One region of the Tepidibacillus sp. HK-1 genome, then DNA from elsewhere that is predicted to be linked to it. Evidence: riboswitches for the same ligand, from Rfam matches in the RefSeq annotation. Region 1 holds a riboswitch; each other region holds the start of a gene.
What was found. A riboswitch is a leader RNA that binds a small molecule or an ion and turns the genes downstream of it on or off. The one in region 1 is predicted to bind cyclic di-GMP.
Positions count from the first base shown of each region.

Region 2: another riboswitch for cyclic di-GMP. It lies ahead of BEN26_RS05885 (hypothetical protein); the one in region 1 lies ahead of BEN26_RS11690 (DUF6531 domain-containing protein).
Region 3: another riboswitch for cyclic di-GMP. It lies ahead of BEN26_RS05870 (PAS domain-containing sensor histidine kinase); the one in region 1 lies ahead of BEN26_RS11690 (DUF6531 domain-containing protein).

Region 1 covers NZ_BDGM02000024.1:4,138-9,080, reverse strand. The annotation lists gene BEN26_RS11700 (copper amine oxidase N-terminal domain-containing protein) at 149-1,375, shown strand; gene metK (methionine adenosyltransferase) at 1,593-2,804, shown strand; cyclic di-GMP riboswitch class I at 3,061-3,151, shown strand; gene BEN26_RS11690 (DUF6531 domain-containing protein) at 3,167-4,943, shown strand, end outside.
Region 2 covers NZ_BDGM02000008.1:67,080-72,022, forward strand. The annotation lists gene BEN26_RS05875 (ATP-binding protein) at 1-312, opposite strand, end outside; gene BEN26_RS05880 (DUF3307 domain-containing protein) at 322-1,017, opposite strand; gene BEN26_RS05885 (hypothetical protein) at 1,121-1,516, opposite strand; cyclic di-GMP riboswitch class I at 1,678-1,764, opposite strand; partial or broken gene BEN26_RS14270 (double zinc ribbon domain-containing protein) at 1,885-2,067, shown strand; gene BEN26_RS05890 (tetratricopeptide repeat protein) at 2,113-4,943, shown strand, end outside.
Region 3 covers NZ_BDGM02000008.1:61,686-66,628, forward strand. The annotation lists gene BEN26_RS05860 (response regulator) at 1-640, opposite strand, end outside; gene BEN26_RS05865 (HD domain-containing phosphohydrolase) at 615-1,655, opposite strand; gene BEN26_RS05870 (PAS domain-containing sensor histidine kinase) at 1,708-3,180, opposite strand; cyclic di-GMP riboswitch class I at 3,282-3,364, opposite strand; gene BEN26_RS05875 (ATP-binding protein) at 3,409-4,943, opposite strand, start outside.

The sequences.
Region 1 (4,943 bases):
CTATATACTGTTAAGCAATAAAGGAATATAATAAAGAAAACTTGGCTTATGCCAAGCCTTTGGCGAAGGTAGAAGTCTTAGTTGCACTTATACTTTTTAAGTGTAAGAAAAATATTAGAAATGATTACCATGAGGAGGAAAAAGTGTGATGGGGAAGAAAATCATCTTACCTATTCTTTTGACATTAACGCTTGTATTGACTCCGTTTATCGGAGGAATTGTATCTGCTGAAGAAACAAACACAACCAATACAACACAGGATACAACAATAAATACAGATACATCATCAGATTCAACTAGTCCTACATTAGAGAATGAACAAAATGAATCAGATGATGCAGATCTTGAAGAAAATGAAGACGTAGAAAAGGATGACGAAGCAATCGAAGAAGACGTAGATGAAGATGAGAATGGTGACAATGAAAAGAATGGTGACAATGAAAATGGTAAAGATAAACAAATGAAAAAACTTCAAAAAGACATCAAGAAACTTGAGCATGAAATGGAAAAGGCTCTTGAAAAAGTAAATGAAAAAGCAAAAGAGCAAATGCAACGAAAAGTGGAAGAGTTAAAACAAAATATGGAAGAGAAATGGTTACCTTTATTAGAGGAACTAGCTAACCAAGAAAACACAGAACAATCGATTCAAGCTACCTATGAATATGTACAGTCCTTATTAAATCAAAATGAATTAACTGAGAAAGAACAAGAAGATGCGCAAGAACTTATGGAAAGCTTAGAAGAGGAATTAAAAGGTGAATTAGAAGGATTAGAAGAGGTAGGAAATCTTGAAGACATCGAATTACCTACTTCAAAGATAGAAGCATATAAACAGTTAATGGAAATGTATAAATTGATGGACAAAGATCAAGATGCATTAGAGGCTCAAGAGCAAATTCTAGGATTTACGAAAGGCTCTAAAGATGAAGTAAAAAAATTAATTGAGCTTTACAAAGAAACAAATAAGAAAGAATTAAAAGCATTTGTAAATGGTAAGCAACCACAATTTGATGTTCCACCTCAATTAGTAAATGGCAATACGCTTGTTCCTTTTAGGGCGATTGCAGAAGCATTGGGTGCAGAGGTTAGTTATGATCCTGAAACAAGAACAATCACAGTAAAACAAGGTGATGTAAGTGTTTCCTTTGTCTTAAATCAAAAACAAGCAAAAGTAAATGGCCAAATCATTCAGCTACAGGTACCTGCCACAACCGTTAATGGCAATACAGTTGTACCTTTAAGATTTATTAGTGAAAGTCTTGGTGCGGATGTGGAATATGATTCTGATACTCAATTAATTTTTGTAGATAACCAAGATCAAGTAACAACTGAACCGTCAACTGAAACAACAACTGAGACTCAACCAGTACAGTAAAACATAAATATAATCGTAAGTAAAATTTCAAGTGAAAATGGTTGACAGTCTTTCTTACTTCTTATAATATAGATTGTTGAATGGATCTCTTATTCAAAATCTATTTAAACATAAGAGGTAAGCTTGAGTATAAAAAGCCTTTCCTCTAAAGGAAAGGCTTTTTTGCATGAGTATCATAACAATAGATGTACATACTAATTTTAAGGGAGGTTTTCATATGGCGTTACAAAAAGGTCGTCATTTATTCACTTCTGAATCTGTGACTGAGGGCCATCCAGATAAAATTTGTGATCAAATTTCCGATTCAATCCTTGATGCGATTCTTGAAAAAGATCCCAATGCTCGTGTTGCGGCAGAAACCTCTGTAACAACTGGATTGGTTTTGGTGGCGGGAGAAATTACAACAAGCTGCTATGTTGACATTCCAAAAATTGTTCGTGAAACGATCCGAAATATTGGCTATACAAGAGCAAAATATGGCTTTGATGCAGAAACCTGTGCTGTCTTAACTTCAATTGATGAACAATCTCCAGACATTGCGGTAGGTGTTAACCAAGCGTTAGAATCTCGTGAAGGGCAAATGTCTGATGAAGAAATTGAAGCGATTGGTGCTGGAGACCAGGGTTTAATGTTTGGGTTTGCAGTCAACGAAACACCTGAATTGATGCCATTACCTATCTCACTAGCCCACCAATTAGCTCGACGTCTTACTGAAGCAAGAAAAGAGGGAATCTTAGACTATTTACGTCCAGATGGCAAAACGCAAGTGACTGTTGAATATGAAGGAGACAAGCCAGTTCGTATTGATACAATTGTTATTTCAACACAACATCATCCTGAAGTAACAAATGAACAAATTAAAGCCGATCTTCATAAATATGTGATTAAACCAGTGGTACCAGCAGAATTATTAGATGATAAAACAAAGTATTTTATCAATCCAACAGGCCGTTTCGTGATCGGAGGACCTCAAGGTGATGCAGGATTAACAGGTCGTAAAATCATCGTTGATACCTATGGTGGTTATGCTCGCCATGGTGGTGGAGCATTCTCTGGTAAGGATCCAACAAAGGTTGACCGTTCTGGTGCTTATGCTGCCCGCTATGTTGCGAAAAACATTGTTGCTGCAGGATTAGCGGATAAATGTGAAGTTCAAGTTGCTTACGCGATAGGTGTGGCTCAACCTGTATCGATTAGTATCGATACATTTGGTACTGGAAAAGTAGATGAAAACATCCTTGTTGAATTAGTTCGTAAACATTTTGATTTACGCCCTGCAGGGATTATTAAACAACTTGATCTTCGCCGTCCAATTTACCGTCAAACAGCTGCATATGGCCACTTTGGTCGTCATGATCTTGATCTACCATGGGAGCGTACAGATAAGGCAGAAGTCTTAAGACAAGAAGCAATGGCTTACGCAAAATAACAAAAGAACAGAATTTAATCTACACGATGACTTAAATAAAAGATAATATACGCAAAAATCCTTCTCTTTTTAGACGAGAAGGATTTTTTTATTTGCACTTTATATTTCTTACAATAGGAACAAATGACTAGGAATATATTACCTGTTTTGAAATGGTAAAATAGGAATAAAGAACCAATATAAGGAATTTTAGGAGAAAAAGATTGCCAAAATTATGACAATACTCTACTATAAATTACATAAAGTATACATTTATTACCGATAAAGGCAAACTAATTGAAAGATGGGGGCGCAAAGCCATGGGTTTAAAGTCGAATGTTGTTGTCTAAGATCGCCAGGTTACCGAAGGGAGAAACAAAGGGATGAAACAATTGCCTCGTAAGTCTATCATTATTTTACTATCATTTTTTGTCTTTTTTAGCAGTTTAACCATTCAGCCAAAAAACACGATAGCTTTTGGGGACACTGATCCAACATTTATGGATCCAGCATCTTTATTAAGTTTACTACCACAAAGGAATGAAGATCCTCGTTCCATGCAAAATCCACTTCAGGGAGTAGTACCTCAATTTCCTTCCATACCTTCAACAGAGATTCAAACACAAGAACCACCAATACGAAGTCAACAATCGAATGCACCTATTTTTGAAAATGATAAGAAACCAGATGTAGATATCACCACAGGATATTTGAAATTTTCAGAGAAGGAGTTAAACTTACCTGGCATTGGCTATGACTTTGTGTTAGAGCGAGCCTATTCTAGTAATGATCAAGAAGTAGGACCTTTTGGTCGTGGTTGGAAGTACCCATTAGATTCCAAATTGCAAATGTATGCAGATTTTCATATGGGAGAATTTCGCTTCGATGGCAGTACAAGAACCTTTCCATTTATAAAAGATGATCCTGAAGCATTTGTAACAAGCTATGATGGGGATGAAATGACCAATTATGAATTAGATAAAGGTCATTTTGAGGAAGTTGATGGCGATCAGCTGCAACGAAATAGCCAATATGAATATATCGTTACCACAGATAAAGGGAGCAAGATTACTTATTATGGTTATCATGCACCATGGAGAGAAAATCAGGATCCCAAAGAAGGGAAAATGATTGAGCAACAAGATCGCTTTGGGAACTCTACGAAATATAGCTATGATAGTCAAGGCCAGTTAATCAAAGTAACAGATACAACAGGAAGATTGATCCGGTTCACATGGGCAAATGGGCTGATCACTGAAATGATTGATCCCATGGGTCAAAAAACCTCCTATCAATATGACGGAGAAAAAAGACTGATTAAAATTACAAAACCAGACCTTTCTACTATTCAATACTCCTATGACAGCAACCATCGTATTCATTCAAGGATCGATGAAGAAGGGGTAACAACAACATACAGCTACAATAGTCAAAATCAAGTAACCTCAATCAAAAATTCCAATAACATCATGTCATATACCTTTACTTATTCTTCAGGGAAAATACAGATGAAAAATGCATTACAGCAGGAATGGACTTATTTTGTTGAAAACGAAAAGATTATTCGCGAAATCAATCCACAACAAGAAGAAAAAACCTATACTTATGATGAAAAAGGAAATCTACTCAAAATCAGCTCACCTCAAGGAACCATTTCCTACAGCTATGATAACAAAGGGAATAAAAAAAGTGAAACAAATCTAAATGGTGGAGTAACCACCTATGAATACCACGATAAGTGGGATCTACCTACAAAAATTGTCGATCCTCTAGGTGGAGTGACCCAATTTACTTATGATGAAAAAGGAAATATTGTAAAGCGTATCGATGCGAATGGTGATCAAGCTTCATTTGGGTATGATGAAAGAGGATTAATGAAGTGGGGAGAAGATGCATTAGGAAATCGTACTCAATTCAATTATGATTCATTTGGAAATATTACTGAGGTTATAAATCCATTAGGAGAAAAAACAACTTATACGTATGATCTTTTAGGGCGGTTAACAGAGGAAATCAAACCAGATGGAACGGTAACCAAAATGAATTATGATCCGGTTGGTAGACTAACTAGACTAGATGCTGGATCAGGTAGTGTTTATCAATATGACTATGATAAAACAGGTCGACTAACCAAAATAACAGATCCTCTCGGCAATGAAA
Region 2 (4,943 bases), on a different contig from region 1:
CTTACACACAAGAATATCATCAAGAAAAGCTTCTCTTGAAAGTAAGTCAATGTTATCTTGAAATAAACCAATCGTTTTATTCTGTGGCTTTCTTAAAATTTGGAAAAGCTGCTCTTCCATTTGATTTAGGAATATATGATCAATAAAGATAATGGTATCATCGGGATCATGGTTTAATCTTAATTCCTTTTCCAATTGGATTAAATCTGTAATGATAAGTATCGGTTCAAATTCATTTTTAATGACATCCAAAAACTCTTCGTATTTTTTGATTGATTCTATACAGATGATCGTTTTTAAATTCGTCAACAAAATTGCACCTCATTCCTGAATCAATAAGAAGATAAAACCGATCATAGATATCAATACATCCATGAAAAGTTTTGCTATAAAATAGTTTAGGCTCATCCATGTACGCCATTTTCTATTATAATAAATAATTAATCCTATGATAATAGCCAATAATCCGATTAAAAAATATATAGAAAAAGAAAAGCTTAGATAAAAAATAAAAAAAGAAACAATCCTTGTTAATTGGCCAACACCCTTTTCATTTCCATTAAAAAAATTTTTCTGGTATGCAGGAAAAATAGCTTTCAGTATAAACTGAATCAAAATTGCGGAAAAAGATGAGATAAAGACCAGAATAATAAGAAACTTGATGATTTGCACATCAATAAGTAATGGTGGAGAAATTTTAACAATTATAGTAGATAACCAATATAGGATCATGATGTGCACGACTTGGTCCAAAATAAAATAGAGAAATGAACCTAAAGAACTCTTAATGGATAGTTTTGATTTAAATGAGTCGATCATAAAATGGAGAATCCCGTTTAATAAAATAAATCCCAATATGTAAGAATTAAATGGGAATAGAAGAATCAGCATGCAAATTGTTATAATTGATGAATGAAGTAAATTCCATCTCCAATCTTTTAGTTTATTTTCTGCAATTTTACCGGTTTGAAATGTAAAATCACCTAGCAGGTGGCCTAATAGTAAGTAATAGAACACATCATTTACCCCTCTGTCTTATTTTAATATGCGAATGTATACATACTTTAAAAAGTAGATGAAAACCCTCTTAATTTTTTAAGAGGGTTTTCATGGATGATTACTAGTACCAAGAATAACGTGAAAAATGCTCAGCCAAAATTTGTTGTTTCTTAACATGAACCTCAATATTTTCCCCTGTTGCCTGATCGTAAAGAAGTCCATCGTATTTGTCTATTCTAATGTGAACTTTTTTAAAGAAATTTGGTGTATCCGGGGCAAATTCAACATATCCTACCCCATTCTCAGCATAAACCTTGACATCAAAAGTGGCCGGCAACTTCTCTGGATCGATAAAATCCTTTTTAAACTCAACATTGACAAAGCCAACTTGATATCTGCCACCATCTTCTGTTACCGTAATCGTATCCGTATAAATCACTGGATTCTCAGCTGCCACAACTGGTATGCTTGAAAGCAAGAGTACAACTGCTGTGATAATAAACATCATTCTTTTCATTCGTCTCACCTCCTTTCGAACCTTATCGCTAAAAGAAAAGGCACCTATATGAACAAGCCATAGGCGCCAAGATGATTTGCTTAATTAGGCAAATCAATAAATAACTCAAGTCATGCTATTAATAATAAAAATTAAACGAAGCATAACCCTAGTAACTTTGTTTCGGCAACCTGGCAATCATAGAATGATTATTCCTTAGACCCATGGCTTTGCGTCCTTACCTTTCGATAAGTTTGCTATTATCGACATCTATTAAGTTTTTTACAAAAAACGACAAAATCGTTTCAATTCTTATCTATACCGTATATAATAGATTTGGAATGATTTACTAACTTACTTTAAGATAAATAAACCATAAACTTCACTTTTTGTCAATCAAAGAACCTAGTTTTTATCATTTTTTTACGCTAGGAGGGATTCTTATTCTTTGTTTTAATTGCGGTTATCACTTACCATCAAATTATCCAAAGGAATGTCCTTTATGTGGGATGAAATTGCCAATAAAATGTTCTTCCTGTGATTCGCCTAACCCCATCATGGCCAAGTTTTGCTTTAATTGTGGACATAAAATATCCCAATCAGAAAAAGAAAGCTCTGTGCAAAACTATGAGATTCTTACGGAAAACAGAAAAAATGTAGCTGTCATCTTTGCTGATGTATCTGGATTTACGGCATTGTCGGAAAAAATGGATCCAGAGGAAGTTCGGGAAATCATCAATGAAACCTTTGCTTATATCACCAAACCTGTATATGAATTGGAAGGAACCATCGACAAGTACATCGGTGACTGTGTGATGATTCTTTTCGGAGCAAAATATCCTCATAGCGATGACCCTTACAGAGCCGTCAGCTGTGGCATGAAGATGATCGACTTAATCCAAGATTTTTCAAAAGAAAGACTATCCAGTAAAGGGGTAACATTAAATCTTTCCATCGGAATTAATTATGGTCAGGTTGTGACTGGAAGTGTGGGAAACTATTTTGATAAAGACTTTACCGTTATGGGAGATGTGGTCAACACAGCGCAAAGACTTCAAACTCAAGCAGCAGCTGGCACGATCCTTGTATCAGAATCTGTCTATCAAGAAACAAATGATCAAATTGATTACTCTCCTGAAAAAGAGATCATTGCCAAAAACAAAGAAAAACCAGTAAAATGCTTCACCCCTCTTCATTTAAAACGAGAAGCAGCTATTGATTCGCTGTTTTTAATCGAACGGGATGATGAAACGAACTTTCTGCATTCAATCTACAAACAACTGAATAGCACAGAGTATATCACCATTATCGGGGAGGCAGGAACTGGTAAAACAAGCCTGCTAAGAAGCTTTACGTCAGAACTAGACAATCAACTTAAAAAACATTGGGTCGATATCAATGTCGGCTACAAAAACAAAATCTATTCGGTTCTGTCCAACATGATCTACCAAATAATGAACCTCCATCCTACTGAAAGTGAAAAGATAAAAGAAAACCGCCTAAAGTCGTATCTTGCTTATCTCTTTCAAAACTCAAGCGTTGGTGAGGAGGAGATTCAACGGAACTATCGTTTTTTAAGCTTGGTTATGGGTTTAAAAAGAGACCATGAATTTCAGAATATCTTGAATGCGATGAACTATGAAGATATCAAAAGAGAAATATTCAATCAGGTTTCTCTATTTATCAAACAAGCCGCTGATAAAGAACCTTTTGTTTTTATCATTGAGAATATCCACTGGGCAGACGCGGGATCAATGGAAATATTGACAAATCTGGTCAAAACACTGCCAGATGTGAAATCCCTTTTCATTTTAACCTCAAGATATGAAATAGAAGAATTAAGTGATAGTGGCAAAAATAGCCATCCTATTCTGAAACTCAAACCGCTTAGTCCAACTGGAACAGAGAAACTAGCTTGCAAACTATTAAATTGCAGCCATCTTGATGAACCATTGCTTCAGGCGATTATTCAATTTACAAAAGGATATCCACTCCATATCAAAGAATATTTGATGGCTCTTAAAAGAAGAAAAACATTCTCTATTCAAGACGGAACTGCATCGATCGATGTATCCGAACTTCAGACGATTCCTAACACCATCGAAAGCCTTATTTTAGCTAACTTATCTGATTTAGATGAATCGGCGAGAAACTTATTACAACTCGCTTCCGTTATCGGGAAAGAGTTTCATTTATCCTGGTTGACTCATTTAATGAATTCAACATCCACTGAAGATGTATTAGCGCTACCAGTAAAAATGAATATTGTTTCACTGCAATCGGTTCATTCCTCATTAGGGAGAGACAAAATCTATACCTTTAATCAAGAAACAGTAAGAGAAGTCATATATCATAGTATGCTAAACAAAACAAAGATGGAATATCATAAAAAAATTGCGGAATGGCTTGAAATCAACTATGAAAAAGACCTTGAAAACTATTACGAACAATTAGCCACTCATTTTGAAAAAGCTGGTAGCCTAAGTCAAGCAAAAGAGTATTACTATAAAGCGGCTTTCAGATTAAAAAAGGATTATCAATATACTAGTACTTTAGACTTTTTTAAGAAATACCTTGAAATCAACGAGAAAACACAAAATAAAGATACAAATAAAACGATTCTTTCTCTCATAGAAATGGGAAATATTTATACTATCCTTGCCCAATATGACAATGCATTAGATCATCTTAAAAAAGCGCTTGAGATCGCAAATGTATCAGATGATATCTATCAGATTCAAATTATGATTGCGAATCTCTATAAAGCTATGAGCCAATACGAAGAGGCATTAGCAATCTTAAATGAGATCCAGCCGAAAATAAGAGAAAACAGTAATACGTATGGGAAATTACTGCAATTAAAATGCAATATTTTAAGAATTTTAGGAAATCCTGAAGCATTGCCTTTAGCAGAAAAATCGGAGGAAATCTTATTAAAAACAAGGGATTACGAAAATCTAGCAGAAACGATGAGTCAAGCTGGTATTTTATATTTTTTAAATGGAGATACTGATAGTTCTCTTTATTATTTGAATAAAGCTTATGATTATGCTGAAAGAATAAATAACCTAAGAACAATGATTAATATATCTGGAAATTTAGGAATTATTTATCATACATCTGGTATGGTATCCAAAGCGCTCAATCATTTTAACAAAGCGATCGAAATTGCAAAAAAAATATCAGATATTCATACTTATATCGCCACTCTTAACAATTTTGGAATTTTATATTTGGAAAAAGGCATATTCGCTAAAGCTGAATCATTATTTCAAGAAGCCATTGTGAAAGCTCAAGATGGAGTATCCATCTATATAATGAGCCAAGCATTATTGAACTTAGGTGACTTAATGTATGAAAAAGGAAGGATAGACCAAGCTTTTGACTACTACAAGCAATCGCTGGAAATAGCAAAGACACATGGTTTACCTGTTGAGGAAGGAATCAA
Region 3 (4,943 bases), on a different contig from region 1:
CATACCAATCTCTAAATAAAATATTTTCTAAATCATTCAAGTTCAAATAATTTAGTGCTTTCTTTACTGAACCTGTTTTGATACCATATGCAGAATTCACAAAGTACAATACTCTCAACGTTGTCGAAGGATCTCTTTCAATAATTTTGATGATTTCTTCAATTTCTGCCTTCTCCACTAATTTTAATCTTAATTCTTTTTCATTACTGTACAAAGAAGGGAATGCATCTCCATAAATTTCGACAAATCTTAATAGGTTCTTTTGTTCCAAAATATCTTTCAGATAGAATAATCGATTGATTAGGTTGATCATATGATCATTATCCCAGGGCTTTAATAGGTAAAAGAATGCTAAATTTTCCCTAATTGACTTCATAATTATTTCTTTTTCTGCAAAACCACTTAAAATGATTCGGATCAGCTTAGGGTATTTTTTATAAACTTCTTTTAATAGTTCATAGCCATTCATCACTGGCATTTTCATATCTGTAATCAATAAATCAATATTTTCACTTGCCAAAATAGAAAGGGCTTCATTTCCGTTTTCCGCTAAAAAAACACCGTACTCTTCATGAATAAATAATCTTCTTAATGAATTTAGGATACTTTTTTCATCATCTACAAAGAGGATATTTTTCATTTAACAATCCCCCTATAAAAGTGTCAACTATGTTCTTATCAAACTGCTTTCCTCTTCCATTTTGTAAAACCTCAAGTACTTCTTTTTGGGACATCCCTTTTCGATAGATACGATTCGCACGCATAGCATCATATGCATCAGCAACTGAAAGGATTTTGGCTTTAAATAATATTTCATCATTAGTTAGGCCAAGGGGATACCCAAGACCATCAATTCTTTCATGATGTTGACGAATGATTTCTACGACTTCTTTCATAAAATCAATTTCATCTAATATATAAGAACTTACCAAAGGATGATATTTCATTGCTGTATATTCTTCTTCGGTTAATCTATCAGGTTTAAATAATATATGATCCCTAATTACTATTTTCCCTATGTCATGAAACAAACCTGCATATTTAAGTGTTAATTTTTGCTTATATGATAGATTTAGTAAATCAGCAATATATAATGAATAATGAGCTACATTTTTGGAATGTGTAAATAGTTCCATATCTTTTGCTTGTATAACCCTAAGTAAAGTTTTTTCTATCTGTCTATTTGTTTTGACAAGCTTATTTCTTAATTGTTGTATCATATTTTCATATTCATTATTCTTTGTTAATAATTGATTTAAAATCGTATCTTTCTGGTCCATTCTTTGTTTATAATCAATTGACTCTTCTATTATTTTTACAAGATCATCATTTTTCCAGGGCTTTGATATATATCGGTAGATAGAACCTTCATTGACAGCAGAAACGAGCACATCTAGATCAGAATAACCAGTAACTAATATTCTAACTGTATTATAAGACACTTTTTTTGTATACTTTAATATATCGATCCCCAGTACTTTTGGCATTCTCTGATCGGTTATCACAAGATCAAATTGATAGGTATTCAATAAATCATAAGCTTTTTCAGGATAGGTTGTATAATATAAATGATAATTTGAACCATCTAAAACACGCTTAATAGAATTAATCACATTGATCTCGTCGTCAACTAAAAGGATCTTATATTTTTTCAACTTGTTTTCACCTACTTTCAAATATAAATATTAAATCATCATTTCTTTGAGATTAATTGAATGCTTGATGAATGGGGAGTTTAATCATAAATTTAGTTCCGACTCCTTTTGTGCTTTCCACAGTTATAGTTCCATGATGTTGATTAGTAATAATATCATAAGCTATACTTAGTCCTAACCCTGTTCCTTCTCCTACAGGTTTTGTTGTAAAAAAGGGATCAAAGATTGATGATATGTTTTTTTCTTCTATTCCTATTCCATTATCCTCAAGTTCACAATACACAGAATCATCTTTAGCGAATGTTCGAATTTTTATCAAGCCAATCTCTGGTTGTTTCTCTTTAATTGCATAGGTGGCATTTAATAATAAATTGAGCAATACTTGGTCGATTTCTCCACCTATGGCATGAATAGTTGGTATCTCCCCAAGGTATTCTTCAACTTGCACTTGGTATTTTAAGATATTTCTAGTAACAACTAGTGTATTTTTTATTCCTTCATTTAAATCATAATCTTCAAAGGTATCTAATTGTTCCTTTCTAGAGAACATCCTTAATCCTTTTATAATTTCATTTACTCGTTCGATTCCATCATTTGAATCTCTAAATAATTCTTCTAAATCTTCGTTAATAAACGAAATATTATTTTTCCTTTCAATTCTTTCAATTTCTTCTATGATCAAATTAATATTCTCCAATTTCAATTGTTCTTCTTCTCTCAAATTGCCCTTTAATCTTTGATAGACTTCGATCACTTCTTTATATTTATAGAAATATTTCTCTAAGGTATCGAAGTTACTTTTAATAAAAGCTAAAGGATTATTGATTTCATGAGCGACCCCAGCTGCTATCTGTCCAATCGCTGCAAGTTTCTCTTGGTGGATTACTTGGGATTGGGCGCTTTTTAATTTCTCTTCCATCTGCTTTCTCATTGTAATATCCTCAATCTGAGCAATATAGCGAACAATCTTTTTCTTCTCATTTTGGATAGAGGAGATAGATACATGCCCCCAAAATAATTCTCCATTTTTTTTCTTGCTTTGAAATTCACCTTGCCAATTCTGGCTTAATGTAATTGAATCATGAAAAATACTATAATGTTTGCCTAACATTTCTTCATATGTATATCCTGTTAGTTGGGTACATTGTGGATTTACATCTTCTATCTTTCCGTTTTCATCCATAATAATAATACTTATTGGACTCTGTTCAATGATCTTAGATAACATACAAAGGTCTAATTCATCTTTTCTTAGTTTTAAGCGATTATAATAAATGAACAGAAAAACAAATAGTGAAGTAAATATAATTGCAATCAGGTATTTAAAATCATGAAAGGCCAAAATAGAGTGTATAGTGTTGTCATCCTTAAGTTGAGTAACAAAATTGGCTAGCAAAAGGAAAGCGTTAGCTATTATAAAATAGAGAAAAGTAATTTTTAAAGAACTTACTTTCTCTTTTCTATAGTTGGTTGTAAGCTCAGTAGTAAAACCAATCGATGAATTATGATTATTGAGTTTAACCATCAGAATCCTCCCCCTTGAGATTATGATTATCAAAAAATTCGGCTTATTGCATCTACTAAAAAAAGATCTATGTACACCAAGTGCACATAGATCTTTTTCTCAAGTGCAACCTGGCAACCATAGTTAATCCCTTAGGCCCATAGCTTTGCGTCCCTACCTTTCAATAGGTTTGCCAAAATATATCGTTTTTTATCGTTTATTGAATTATACTGAAATAAATAATGAGATTCAATTAAGAATAGACACCCTACCTTTAATAGGCAGTTTTACCACAAATTTAGATCCTATTCCTTCTTTACTTTCTACAGATATTTCCCCTTGATGTTTGTTTACAACGATATCATAAGAAATACTTAATCCAAGACCCGTTCCTGTTCCAACAGGTTTTGTAGTAAAAAAAGGTTCATAGATTCTATTGATAAGCTCTTCTTTTATTCCGATCCCATTATCCTCTATTTCACAGTATACATATTCTTCTTTTTGATAAGTCCTAATCGTAATCATCCCTTCATTACTATCCTGTTTCATTTCTATTGCATATGCAGCATTCAGAATTAAATTTAAAATCACTTGATTGATTTCGGCACCAATGGCAATGATGTTGGGGATATCTGTCAGCTCTTCATTGATATTCGTATCATATGTAATTTTACTTTTGGCGATAATTAAAGCGGTTTTAATTCCTTCATTAAGATCGTAAGGACTAAATTCATTTACCTGATCAATACTGGAAAAAGCTCTTAGTGCATTTACAATCATTTTAATCCGTTCTAATCCTTCATTAGTATCATTTAATAGTTCAAAAAGATCTTCCATTACAAAGGCAATCTTGTTATTCTTTTCATATTCTATAATATCATCCAATATTTTTTCTTTTTTCTCAGTTGAAAGTTCTGAGAAATTGAGCAAGGCATCTTTATACTTTTGTAAGAGTTCCTCTATTTTTAAAGTATATTTTTTAAATGTATGGTAATTACTCGTAATAAAACCCAAGGGGTTATTGATTTCATGAGCGATTCCTGCCGCCAGTTGACCGATTCCTGCCATTTTTTCTTTTTGAATCAATTGAGATTGTGCGTCATTTAACTTCCTAATGGTTTTCTGAAGCACTATATTTTGTTCTTCTATTTTTTTATAAAGTATTTTCTTTTCAGTAATATCCTCTCTCACTGATATAAAATATTTAATTGTACCGTTTTCATCCTTTATTGAGGAAACAGAGGTCGATTCCCAATACAACTCTCCATTCTTTTTCTTATTATAAAATTCACCAGACCATTCTTTACCTGAAAGTATAGTCTTCCAAAAATCAATATACATTTCTTTAGGATGTATTCCGGATTTAAGAATGCTTACATTTTTCCCTATCACTTCTTTATACGTATAACCACTAACTTGCGTAAATTTTGGATTTATGTATTGGATGTACCCGTTTATATCTGTAATAATTACAGATGAAGGACTATGTTCAATCGCACTAAGCAACTTATTAATCTCTTCATCAGCCTGTTTTCTTTTGGTTATTTCATCAGATATCGTCAATCTATTTTTTTCCAATAGCTCTTCCATATTTTTGTAGATGATATTGTTTTCAATAATGACTGCTGCTTGTCCTGCCAAAGAATAAATAATCATTTCATCTTTATCACTAAAAGGAATAACCTTATTTGCTTTCATTTTATTAATAAGCTGTATCACGCCTAACACACGATCTCGGTGATCCTTCATCGGCACCGTTAGGATTGACTTTGTTCTATAACCAG